Linked DNA regions of Glaciimonas sp. PCH181. The protein of the gene in region 1 interacts with the protein of each later gene in a pairwise test. Links are inferred from orthologs where the notes say so. Each region holds a gene or a part of one and is shown in the gene's direction. Other genes may lie near its edges.

What was found. Proteins that work in one complex are often made in the same cells at the same time.
Region 2: the proteins of uvrB (region 1) and uvrA interact in binary tests that used the Escherichia coli proteins (3 or more experiments, as listed by UniProt). The link is inferred for Glaciimonas sp. PCH181 from one-to-one orthologs.

The regions. Positions count from the first base shown.
Region 1 is NZ_PYFP01000003.1:167,984-175,801, reverse strand. The notes cover bases 812-3,759. They hold uvrB (excinuclease ABC subunit UvrB), read left to right. Parts: upstream 812-1,218; coding sequence 1,219-3,300; downstream 3,301-3,759. Other genes in these bases: C7W93_RS21495 (uracil-DNA glycosylase), read left to right, coding at 3,410-3,759; C7W93_RS21505 (amino acid aminotransferase), read right to left, coding at 812-1,091. Outside these bases: more of C7W93_RS21505, read right to left, coding at 1-811; more of C7W93_RS21495, read left to right, coding at 3,760-4,222; C7W93_RS21490 (TetR/AcrR family transcriptional regulator), read right to left, coding at 4,237-5,106; Fe-S cluster assembly transcriptional regulator IscR, read left to right, coding at 5,463-5,948; C7W93_RS21480 (IscS subfamily cysteine desulfurase), read left to right, coding at 5,966-7,219; Fe-S cluster assembly scaffold IscU, read left to right, coding at 7,281-7,685; iron-sulfur cluster assembly protein IscA, read left to right, coding at 7,784-7,818. UniProt on the Escherichia coli protein: The UvrABC repair system catalyzes the recognition and processing of DNA lesions. A damage recognition complex composed of 2 UvrA and 2 UvrB subunits scans DNA for abnormalities.
Region 2 is NZ_PYFP01000002.1:820,953-825,088, forward strand. Bases 687-4,098 are described here. They hold uvrA (excinuclease ABC subunit UvrA), read left to right. Parts: upstream 687-1,012; coding sequence 1,013-3,898; downstream 3,899-4,098. Other genes in these bases: C7W93_RS16840 (phytanoyl-CoA dioxygenase family protein), read left to right, coding at 3,969-4,098. Also shown: C7W93_RS16825 (hypothetical protein), read left to right, coding at 91-297; C7W93_RS16830 (hypothetical protein), read left to right, coding at 290-592; more of C7W93_RS16840, read left to right, coding at 4,099-4,136. UniProt on the Escherichia coli protein: The UvrABC repair system catalyzes the recognition and processing of DNA lesions. UvrA is an ATPase and a DNA-binding protein. A damage recognition complex composed of 2 UvrA and 2 UvrB subunits scans DNA for abnormalities.

The DNA.
Region 1 (7,818 bases):
TTGGTCAAGCCGGTGTATGAAAACATGCCGCGTTGTTTCGTGACGAATTCAAAATCGTGCGCCGGTGCTTGCTCTTTTAGTTTCTTCGCTAGCAGTTGACGCATCTCGCGAATGCGTACGCGCATGCCTGCTAACTCTTCTTCCCACAGAGTGCGCAGCTCTGGCGATGCCAGTGCCGTTGCGACTACTTGGCCGCCGTGAATCGGTGGGTTGGAGTAGTTGGTGCGGATGACGCGTTTGAGTTGTGAGAGGATGCGGCCTGCTTCTTCGGTGCTGGTGGCGACGATGCTCAGTGCGCCTACGCGTTCGCCGTAGAGCGAGAAAGATTTGGAGAATGAGTTGGAAACAAACAACGGGCCACCGGCTTCTGTGAAGCGACGGACGACTTCGCCATCTTCTTCAATGCTGTCGCCAAAGCCTTGATAGGCCATGTCGAGGAAGGGCACCAGGCCACGTTCTACAACTACTTGAATGACTTCTGTCCATTGGTCGCTAGTAAGATCCGCGCCAGTTGGGTTGTGGCAGCAGGCGTGTAGCAAAACGATGGAGCCGCTGCGGATGGATTTTAATGCGGCGAGCATGCCAGCGAAATTTACGCCGCGGGTTGCCGGGTCGTAGTACGGATAGCTGTTGACAGTGAAGCCGGCCGATTCAAATAGTGCAAGGTGGTTTTCCCAGCTTGGATCGCTGATCCACACTTGCGTGTCATCTGCGGAGAAGCGCTTCAGGAAGTCAGCGCCTAGTTTCAATGCGCCCGTGCCGCCGATGGATTGGACAGTAATTGCGCGCTTCTCTTTAATTACGGCGCTATCGGCACCAAATACGAGTTCTTGCACTGCTTTGTCGTACGCCGCCAGGCCGTCGATAGGCAGGTAAGTTCGTGGTGATAGCTTTTCTATCAATTGTGCTTCGGCTTTACGCACGCATTCTAGCAGCGGTACTTTACCATTGTCGTCGTAATAAACCCCAACGCCCAGATTGGTTTTGCTTGGGTTTTGATCGGAATTGAAGCCTTCGGTAACGCCAAGAATTGGATCGCGTGGCGCCATTTCGATGGCGGTGAAAAGGGAGGCAGGAAGAGGAGCGGTCATCGTGATAACATAAAAAGTTGGCTGCTAACCGTAGGTTTGCAGTCGGGTTGAATGCTGTGCCGGATCACTAATTTATCGCAAGTCGGCGCGGATTTACTGCTGCTTATTCTACCAAAGGTCGAGGCTCATGGCTGACATATCACACATTGCTGGCAAGATCGACGATGACAAAATTGTCACTTTCCCCAATTCCCCCTATAAACTTTTCCAGCCCTTTTTACCGGCGGGCGACCAGCCTGCGGCGATAGATAAGCTATCCGAGGGGATCGAAGACGGTCTGTTTTACCAGACTTTGCTTGGCGTTACCGGTTCTGGCAAGACTTACACGATGGCGAATGTGATCGCGCGGATGGGGCGACCAGCAATCATATTTGCGCCAAATAAGACGCTGGCGGCGCAGTTATATAGTGAATTTCGCGAATTTTTTCCACAAAATGCGGTGGAATATTTTGTAAGTTATTACGATTATTACCAGCCGGAAGCATATGTACCGCAACGGGACTTGTTCATCGAGAAAGATTCGTCGATTAATGAGCATATAGAGCAGATGCGCTTGTCGTGCACCAAGTCGTTGATGGAACGGCGCGATGTAGTGATTGTGGCAACGGTCTCCGCGATTTACGGTATCGGTAATCCGAACGAATATCACCAGATGATTTTGACGTTGCGTGCCAAGGATAAAGTGAGCCAGCGGGATGTGATTGCGCGCTTAATTCAGATGCAATATAGCCGCAATGAAATCGATTTCGGGCGGGGTACTTTCCGTGTGCGTGGGGATGCCATCGATGTGTTTCCGGCTGAACATGCTGAGTTGGCGCTGCGGATTGAAACCTTCGATGATGAAATTGAAAGTCTGCAATTATTTGATCCGTTGACGGGTCGGGTAAAACAAAAAATTCCCCGTTTTACGGTTTATCCCGGTTCGCATTATGTGACGCCGCGTGGCACCGTACTGCGCGCTATCGAGACTATTAAAGACGAGTTGCGTGATCGGCTGGAATTTTTCCGTAAAGAAAATAAGTTAATCGAAGAGCAGCGTATCGAACAGCGCACACGCTTTGATTTGGAGATGATGCAGGAGATTGGATTTACCAAAGGTATTGAAAACTACTCGCGACATTTGAGTGGTGCGAAAGCAGGCGAGCCGCCGCCGACATTGGTTGATTATTTGCCGAAAGACGCATTGATGTTTCTCGATGAGTCGCATGTTTTGATCGGCCAGCTTAATGGTATGTATAACGGCGATCGCGCCCGGAAAACCAATCTGGTGGATTACGGCTTTCGCTTACCGTCAGCGCTGGATAATCGGCCGCTGCGGTTCGACGAATTTGAGGGCAAGATGCGGCAAACAGTTTTTGTTTCAGCGACTCCGGCTGACTACGAAAATCAGCATGCCGATCAAGTGGTGGAGCAGGTGGTGCGCCCGACGGGTCTGGTCGATCCGCTGATTGAGGTGCGTCCGGCATTGAGTCAGGTTGATGATCTGATGTCTGAGGCGAATGCCCGGATCAAGAAAAATGAACGCGTATTGGTTACTACGCTGACTAAGCGCATGGCGGAGCAGCTGACGGACTTTCTGAGTGATAACGGGATTAAGGTGCGCTACCTGCATAGCGATATCGAAACGGTCGAGCGCGTCGAAATTATTCGCGATCTGCGGCTCGGCACTTTCGATGTGCTGGTGGGGATTAACTTGTTGCGCGAAGGCTTGGATATTCCTGAGGTGTCGCTGGTGGCGATTTTGGATGCCGATAAAGAGGGCTTTTTGCGTTCTGAAAGAAGCCTCATTCAAACCATAGGCCGCGCCGCCCGTAACCTTAATGGTAAGGCGATTTTGTACGCAGATCGCATGACCGATTCGATGCGGCGTGCAATTGATGAGACCGAGCGTCGTCGCGCTAAACAGATTGCCTTTAATCTTTTAAATGGCATTACGCCTGTTGGTATCCGCAAGGAAATTAGGGAGTTGATCGATGGCGTGTACAGCGCCCAAGGTGCGCGTGAAGAGTTGCATGCCGCGCAAGATCGGGTGAAGTATGAGTCGATGAGCGAAAAGCAGGTTAGCAAGGAAATTAAGCGCCTTGAGAAGCTCATGGGCGATCATGCGAAGAATCTGGAGTTTGAAAAAGCGGCTCAGGTGCGTGATCAAATGCATCAATTGAAGCAGCAATTATTCGGCGCGCCGGGCGTGGATAATGTGGTGCCATAGTTCATAATATTTAATTGAATGATCATTCAAATATAGGGGTGAAGTAATGAATTTTATGGCGTTTAAAATTTATTTTTATAACTCATTTTTTAACTTACTGTTTTAATTTATGACTGATTTACGCACTAAACTTATCCCTATTGAAATTCGTCGCGCTTTAGATGTCGCACATTCTTCCTGGCAGCCAATTTTGCTGGAGGGCTTACATGCAATGGCGGTAGCGCATCAAACTTATTTGCCGGAATTGGTTGCTTCTGACTACTTGCCAACGGAAGGCCGTTTGTTTGCTGCCTTTGCCTTGCCTATCGATGCGGTGAAATATGTGCTGGTCGGTGAGGGGCCTTATCCGCGTGCGGCGAGTGCGACGGGCGTTTGTTTTATGGATGGTGCGGTAGGTGGATTGTGGTCGGCGGCAGGGCTTTCAAAGCAGGTTAATCGAGCAACCTCGCTACGCAATTTCATGAAAATGTTATTGGTCGCAGACGGGCAGTTGGCGATCGAGAAAACCACTGGCGATGCGATGGGGGAGGTCGCGTTACGTGCGCAGGAGGTGGATTCCGCGACGATTCAGACTTTGGCTGATTTGCAGGAAAATCTTACCGCGGAGGGGTTTTTGTTGCTGAACGCAACGCTGGTATTTCGTCCCACAGTAGCGCCAGTAAAAGAGGCGAAGCCGTGGTTACCTTTCTTGCAAGCGGTCTTGTTGGGCTTAATTGCGCACGGCGAGAAAGGCTCTGTTGCGTTGCCTACGTTAGTTCTTTGGGGCAAGATCGCCGAGCAGTTAAATGCTTTGGCGTCCACGGCGCAATTCCCGAAAGTGGTCGCAGAGCATCCTTATAATCTCAGCTTTATCGGCAGTGCCGGAATGCAGGCTTTATTCGCCCCGATGCATTTATTGCGCAAGCGCAGCGGCATAGGTTGAGTTTGAATAATCATTCAAATTAGGCTCATTTGACGCAAGTCAGTCTCGGCGGCGATTTCTGCTTCTTCTATTGCGATTAATTCAGCTTCAGTCAACTTTGGGATTTCTGGAGCGATAACTTTTTTTGTGTTTTTCTTTTTCTCGGGCTTGAAAAGATTTGATTGGCGTAGGTCGTCCTCGGCTTTTTTTGCTGCCTTTTCAGTGATCGGTTTGATGGTTGGTGGCGTTGCCTTTTGTATTGGTTTTGCTTTTGTTGGCTTAGCCTGCACCGTATCGCGGGCCAACCAGTTTTTTAGCATGCTATCAAACATTGCCAGCAGCGCTTGTGGTTGATCTTGGGTGTATGCCTGCCGAATAACCAGGCCATCCCACATGGCTGTCAATAGCAGGGCTACTTGCTGGGCATCAAGCTTTGGATCAATTTGCTTGCGTTTTTGAGCTGTGCGCAACATGTCTGCTAAACCGTCGACCCATTCCGATTCCGCTTTCTTAATGATCGTGCCAACTTTTTTGTTCCGCAAGCCTTCCGCGTAGATTTCAGTCATCAGACCGGCGTCGCTGGTGGCGGCGTAGCGAAGCGCAAAAGCTTGCGTGATGGCGAACAGCGCCTGGGGTAGGTCATCGGTATCGTGATACTCAGCCAGCATCATGCGCGCCTGGCGACGTTCGTCCTCGGCCATGGCGGCGATAATCGCGTCTTTACCGGTGAAATAGCGATATACGGCACCCGGTCCCAAGCCGACTTCCGTGCAGATCTCCTGCATGGACGTTTGATGGAAACCGGTCTTGCGGAAACATTTTCCGGCCGATTTAAGGATATCTGCGCGCTTCTTCTCGGCTCTGTGGGTCGGGGATTGCGGGGTTTTAAATTTGCGGGTGGCCATGCGTCTGTGGTTCTGAAATGATTTATACCTGAAGGGGCAACATTATAGTTTGATCGACCTCCTGCTTGATGGCTTGTTTTTAAGAAATGCTGATCTTTTTTTCTTTCGGGGGCGTTTTGCATGGATTGCGACCCTGCTAAGTCGTACAAGTTCGCTTGACGCTGCAGGAGGATGGCAAAAATGAATTTATTCCACGATGCTTATTGCATTAAATATTCATTAAGTATTTGATTTTATGGTGTATTTTTTCGAGCTGGGCAATACCTGACGGATTCACTCAACTTTGTTATACTAGACAAAATTATTCAGGTATTCCGAATAAAGAAACAACAGATAGCGTTACGACCGGAGATTCCATGCGTTTGACTACGAAAGGCCGATTTGCAGTAACTGCGATGATTGACTTGGCTTTGCGTCAAGGTCGAGGACCGGTGACCTTGTCAGCGATCAGCGAAAGACAAGAAATTTCGTTATCCTATCTGGAGCAATTATTCGGCAAATTGCGTCGTCACCAAATAGTAGAGTCTGTACGTGGACCGGGTGGCGGTTATAACCTTGCGAGACGTCCTGAAGATGTTACTGTCGCCGACATTATTATTGCCGTCGATGAGCCATTGGATGCAACGCAATGCGGCGGCAAAGAAAATTGCCATAGCCCGGATCATGAGGGCGGTAGTCGTTGCATGACCCACGATTTGTGGTCGACGCTAAATGCCAAGATGGTCGAATATCTGGATTCGGTATCGCTGAAAGATTTAGTAGATCAGCAAAATGCACATTTGAAACAGAAGAACCTTGAACAAAATGTGGTGGTAATGCATCGTTCCCACCTTGTTGCTTGATTGGAGCTTGAAAAAGTATGAACGCACCTCTTGAAAAAAGCCTGATAGATACACTGAAGGCACCGCACTTCCCAATTTATATGGACTATTCGGCGACCACGCCAATTGATCCTCGTGTTGCCGATAAAATGATTCCGTACTTGCGTGAGCAATTCGGTAATCCTGCTTCTCGCAGCCACATGTACGGTTGGACTGCAGAAAAAGCTGTCGAAGATGCGCGTGAGCAAGTCGCTGCATTGGTGCATGCCGATTCCCGTGAAATCATTTGGACTTCCGGTGCCACCGAAGGCAATAATCTGGCGCTCAAAGGCGCGGCTAATTTCTATAAAACCAAGGGTAAGCACATCATTACGGTGAAGACTGAGCACAAAGCTGTGCTTGACACCGTGCGCGAACTTGAACGTCAAGGCTTTGAAGCAACATATTTGCAGCCGCAAGATAATGGTCTGATTACCGTTGAGCAGTTAGAGGCGGCAATTCGTCCAGATACGATTTTGATATCGGTAATGCTGGTCAATAATGAAATTGGTGTCATTCAGCCAATTCCTGAAATTGGCGAACTATGCCGCAAAAAAGGCATCATTTTTCATTGCGACGCTGCACAAGCAACGGGCAAGGTTGAAATTGATCTGGAAAAATGGAAAGTCGATCTGATGACTTTTACAGCGCATAAAACCTACGGCCCTAAAGGCATCGGTGCGTTGTATGTTCGCCGCAAGCCGCGTGTCCGTCTTGAAGCACAAATGCATGGTGGTGGCCATGAGCGTGGTTTGCGTTCGGGTACATTGCCGACGCATCAGATCGTGGGTATGGGGGAAGCCTTTCAGCTTGCGCAAGAAGAAATGGCGACTGAACTCGTGCGTATAAGAGCATTGCGCGATCGTTTGGCGACTGGCTTGCAAACCATGGAAGAAGTTTACGTTAACGGCGATATGGATCACCGGGTTCCGCATAACCTGAACGTCAGTTTCAACTACGTTGAAGGTGAATCGCTCGTGATGGCAATCAAAGATATCGCGGTGTCGTCCGGTTCAGCCTGTACTTCCGCTAGCCTTGAGCCATCGTATGTATTGCGCGCTTTAGGCCGCAACGATGAATTGGCGCACAGCTCGATCCGTTTCACTATCGGTCGCTTTACGACAGAAGAAGAAATTGATTTCACAATTGATCTGATCAAAGGAAAAGTGGCGAAGTTACGCGAATTGTCGCCGCTTTGGGATATGTATAAGGACGGGATCGATATTAGTACGATCCAATGGGCAGCGCACTAATAGTCGATTCTAGGGTTTCTCTTGCGGGATAACCGCAAGGCCTCAAACAAGGAGTAACAAAATGTCTTATTCAGAAAAAGTTCTCGACCATTATGAAAACCCGCGCAATGTTGGCGCCTTTGAAAAAGGTGATGACACTGTCGGTACGGGTATGGTTGGCGCGCCAGCATGTGGCGATGTGATGAAATTGCAAATCAAGGTCGGCGCAGATGGCGTGATTTTGGATGCAAAGTTTAAAACCTATGGCTGCGGTTCTGCGATTGCATCGTCATCGCTGGTAACTGAATGGGTCAAGGGAAAAACGCTGGATCAGGCAATGGCGATCAAGAACACGCAAATCGCTGAAGAGTTGGCGCTGCCGCCGGTCAAAATTCACTGCTCGATCCTGGCAGAAGATGCTATCAAGGCAGCGGTTGAAGATTACAAAGCAAAGCACGGCACTATCCAGCAAAAGCAAGCGGCTTAAGTTAGTTCGATGTTGTCCCGGCGCTGTGCGATCTTGATATGTTTCAGGTTGCACCGCTGGGGTAGCGAGTAAAAGTAACGGGAAAGAGACGACGAGTTATGGCAATTACTCTCACTGAAAAAGCAGCAAAGCA
Region 2 (4,136 bases), on another replicon or contig:
CAGGCAAACCTGGCAACACAGCAATGCGAGTTTGACGTCGATTTACGACGAAGATCGAAGCCCAATATAGTATCAGGGAATGAAACGAACATGACCTACATAGATATCAGGGTTGAGCGAAATTTGTCAGATGGCCATGCAAAAAAATTCAGCATTCATCTAAAACAGGGGGGTGCCTATGCATTGACATCGCTCTATGACATTTTGTCAGCTTATCCGGTAATAGGTGTAGGCAAGACCCTTCTATCACCCCACAAAGTAAAATTAGCTAAGGGCGAAAAAGGAAAATATGCATAGTCATATTTATGAAATCCAGCGACAACACTGGAATATGACGGCAACCAGAAATGGCCTTGCGCACGGCGGCGAAGACATCATTAGCGATCGGATTGCTCGCACACCAAATGTTATCGCAAAAGTACGTACACAGCGTCCCACAGATTTCCCTGAAACAATCGCCCGCTCGGTGTTTGCCGGAATGCAAGAAGCTGCGAACAAGCTAAAAATTAGTTCTGCCTATGTGCGATCGCCGTCGCCGCTTCCATCAACACTCCTAAGCAGAAACCGATCCAAAAAAATCAACTATATCTAAGCAATTACGCTCTCATTATGTAGAGTATTTTATGTAGAGAATGCCCATAAAGTGTGAACGCTTTTATCCTTTTTCCAACATGTGATCTAAAGCTAACTCCGCTAAGCTCATTTTTCATTTAAGGCGGCGTCTTCCCTGCTTTCTCCGCTTCCGCATAAATCTGGACCGCGACAGATAATCAGACCAAACTCGAAAATCCGTACCCTGATATAGTGTCAGGTTGTGCCATTTTGGCGGTCGCATGATCGCCAGGCTTAGTATTTAAGCAACGCCGATTGAAGATATGCATGGATGCCGAAAACTGACATCTAATAAATGCAAATTGCCTCCTTATTACGCATAGAGCGGTAATAAAGGACAAGTAAGCTGCAATTTCCAACACAAACCATCGCCGTAGAAAATCTACGCAGAAAGCTGTTCATGGAAGAGATTCGCATCCGGGGTGCACGTACGCATAACCTCAAAAACATCAATCTGGATTTGCCGCGTAATAAACTGATCGTGATTACCGGGCTATCTGGCTCGGGCAAATCCTCGCTGGCTTTCGACACGCTGTACGCGGAAGGTCAGCGTCGCTACGTTGAGTCGCTGTCTTCCTATGCGCGCCAGTTTTTGCAGTTAATGGAAAAGCCGGATGTCGATTTGATCGAAGGTCTGTCGCCGGCGATCTCTATCGAACAAAAAGCTACTTCGCATAACCCGCGCTCCACCGTCGGCACGGTCACCGAAATCCACGATTATTTGCGTTTGCTGTACGCGCGTGTGGGCACGCCGTATTGCCCCGATCACCCGGAAAAACCGTTGGCTGCGCAATCTGTTTCTCAAATGGTGGACGCGGTATTGGCGATGCCGGATGAGACCAAATTAATGATTCTGGCACCGGTGGTGGCCAATCGAAAAGGCGAGCACGTCGATCTGTTTGAAAGTATGCAGGCGCAAGGTTTTGTCCGTTTCCGTATTCAAAGCGGGACCGGGAATGGGCGCATTTATGAAGTCGATGATTTGCCTAAGTTGAAGAAAACTGAAAAGCACACTATCGACGTTGTGATTGATCGCGTGAAGGTCAAGGAAGATATCAAACAACGTCTGGCGGAAAGTTTCGAGACCGCATTGCGTCTGGCCGAAGGTCGTGCGATTGCGCTGGAAATGGACGGCGGCACGGAGCATATGTTTTCGAATAAATTCGCCTGTCCGACTTGCGGTTATTCGTTGCAAGAATTGGAGCCGCGGTTATTTTCGTTTAACAATCCGATGGGCGCTTGCCCTGAATGCGATGGCCTTGGCCATATCGAATTTTTCGATCCAAAACGTATCGTTGCTTTCCCGAATTTGTCGCTCGCTAGCGGCGCAGTAAAAGGCTGGGATCGACGTAATCAGTTTTACTTTCAGATGCTGTCGAATCTGGCCGCGCATTACGAATTCGATCTCGATATGCCGTTTGAAAAACTGCCGGAAAAAGCCCAGCAAGTTGTGCTGTACGGCTCTGGTCGCGAGACGATTCCGTTCACGTATATCAATGAGCGTGGCAAGGCTGTCATCAAAGATCACACCTTTGAAGGCGTGGTCAATAATCTACAACGCCGTTATCGCGAAACTGATTCAATGGCCGTAAAAGAAGAACTGGCGAAGTTCATCAACGAGAAAGAATGTCCATCCTGCCACGGTGCCCGTTTGCGCATCGAGGCGCGCTTCGTCAAAGTTGGCAATGGCAAGCAAGAGCGCGCTATTTACGAGGTCGCCGCAACGCCTTTGCGTGAGACATTGCACTTCTTTGAGAAGCTGAAACTGACCGGAGCGAAAAAAGAAATCGCTGACCGCATCATCAAAGAAATTATCTCGCGCCTGACTTTTCTGAACAATGTCGGTCTGGATTATTTGTCGCTGGAACGCAGCGCCGATACGCTATCTGGCGGCGAGGCGCAACGTATTCGTCTGGCGTCGCAAATCGGCTCGGGTCTGACTGGCGTGATGTATGTGCTGGATGAGCCATCCATCGGCTTGCATCAGCGCGACAACGATCGCTTGATTGAAACGCTACGTCATCTGCGCGATATCGGGAATAGTGTGCTGGTGGTTGAGCATGATGAAGACGCGATTCGTACTGCCGATTACGTAGTCGATATGGGGCTGGGCGCGGGTGTGCACGGCGGTGAAATTATCGCGCAAGGCACGCTGGCAGAAATCCTCAAAAGCAAAAAATCGCTCACCGCTAAATACTTGAACGGTACACTTAAAATCGCCGTTCCGAAGAAGCGTACCGCTCCTAATCCGGACAAGCAATTCATCATCTATGGCGCTAGCGGAAACAACCTGAAAAACGTTACGATGAAATTGCCAGTCGGCTTGCTGACTTGCGTTACTGGCGTTTCTGGCTCGGGCAAATCAACGCTGGTTAACGATACGTTATATCACGCGGCATCGCGGCATTTGTATGGCTCGCAAGCGGAACCAGCGGCGCACGATGCGATCAGCGGACTGGAGCATTTCGATAAAGTTATTTCGGTTGATCAGGCACCGATTGGCCGTACGCCGCGCTCCAACCCGGCGACGTACACAGGCTTATTCACGCCGATTCGCGATTTATTTTCGGGCGTGCCGATGGCGAAAGAGCGCGGCTACAATGCAGGACGTTTTTCGTTTAACGTCAAAGGCGGACGCTGCGAAGCCTGTCAGGGCGACGGCGTGATCAAGGTTGAAATGCATTTCTTGCCAGACGTGTACGTGCCGTGCGATGTCTGTCATGGCAAGCGCTATAACCGCGAAACACTGGAAGTCCAATACAAGGGAAAAAACATCACGCAGGTGTTGGCAATGACGGTCGAAGAAGCGCATGAATTCTTCAAACCGGTGCCGGTGATTGCAAGAAAATTGCAGACGCTGCTGGATGTTGGTCTAGGTTATATTCGCCTCGGCCAAAGTGCGACGACGTTGTCTGGCGGCGAGGCGCAGCGGGTTAAATTATCGCTGGAATTATCGAAGCGCGACACTGGCCGCACGCTGTATATTCTCGATGAGCCAACTACAGGGCTGCATTTCCACGATATCGATTTGCTGCTGAAAGTGATTCATCGGCTGCGTGATCAGGGCAACACTGTCGTCATCATTGAACACAATCTGGATGTGATTAAAACCGCCGACTGGCTGGTTGATCTGGGTCCTGAAGGTGGCGCTGGTGGCGGCTTGATTATTGCGACGGGGACGCCGGAAGATGTCGCGCAAAATCCGAATAGCGTGACCGGAAAATATCTGGCGCCATTGCTCGAAAGCGTGAATAATAAACCGCAGAAATTGCAGAAAACAGGTTAAAAAAGATGGGCTGAACGGCCCATCTTTTCTCTCTTTTTTTAGCGCTAATCTTTCACCTAGGAACGTCGTGATGAACAGTAAGACTCCACTTTCTGCAGCGCAGATTGCGGCATTTGAAACCGATGGCTATTTGTTGTTGCCAGGGCTAGTATCGACCGCGGAATGTGCGCAGATGGTCGCCATCACTAACAAGCATTTGCAAGACGCGGTTGCGCCGCTGGAATATGAATCGGAGGTC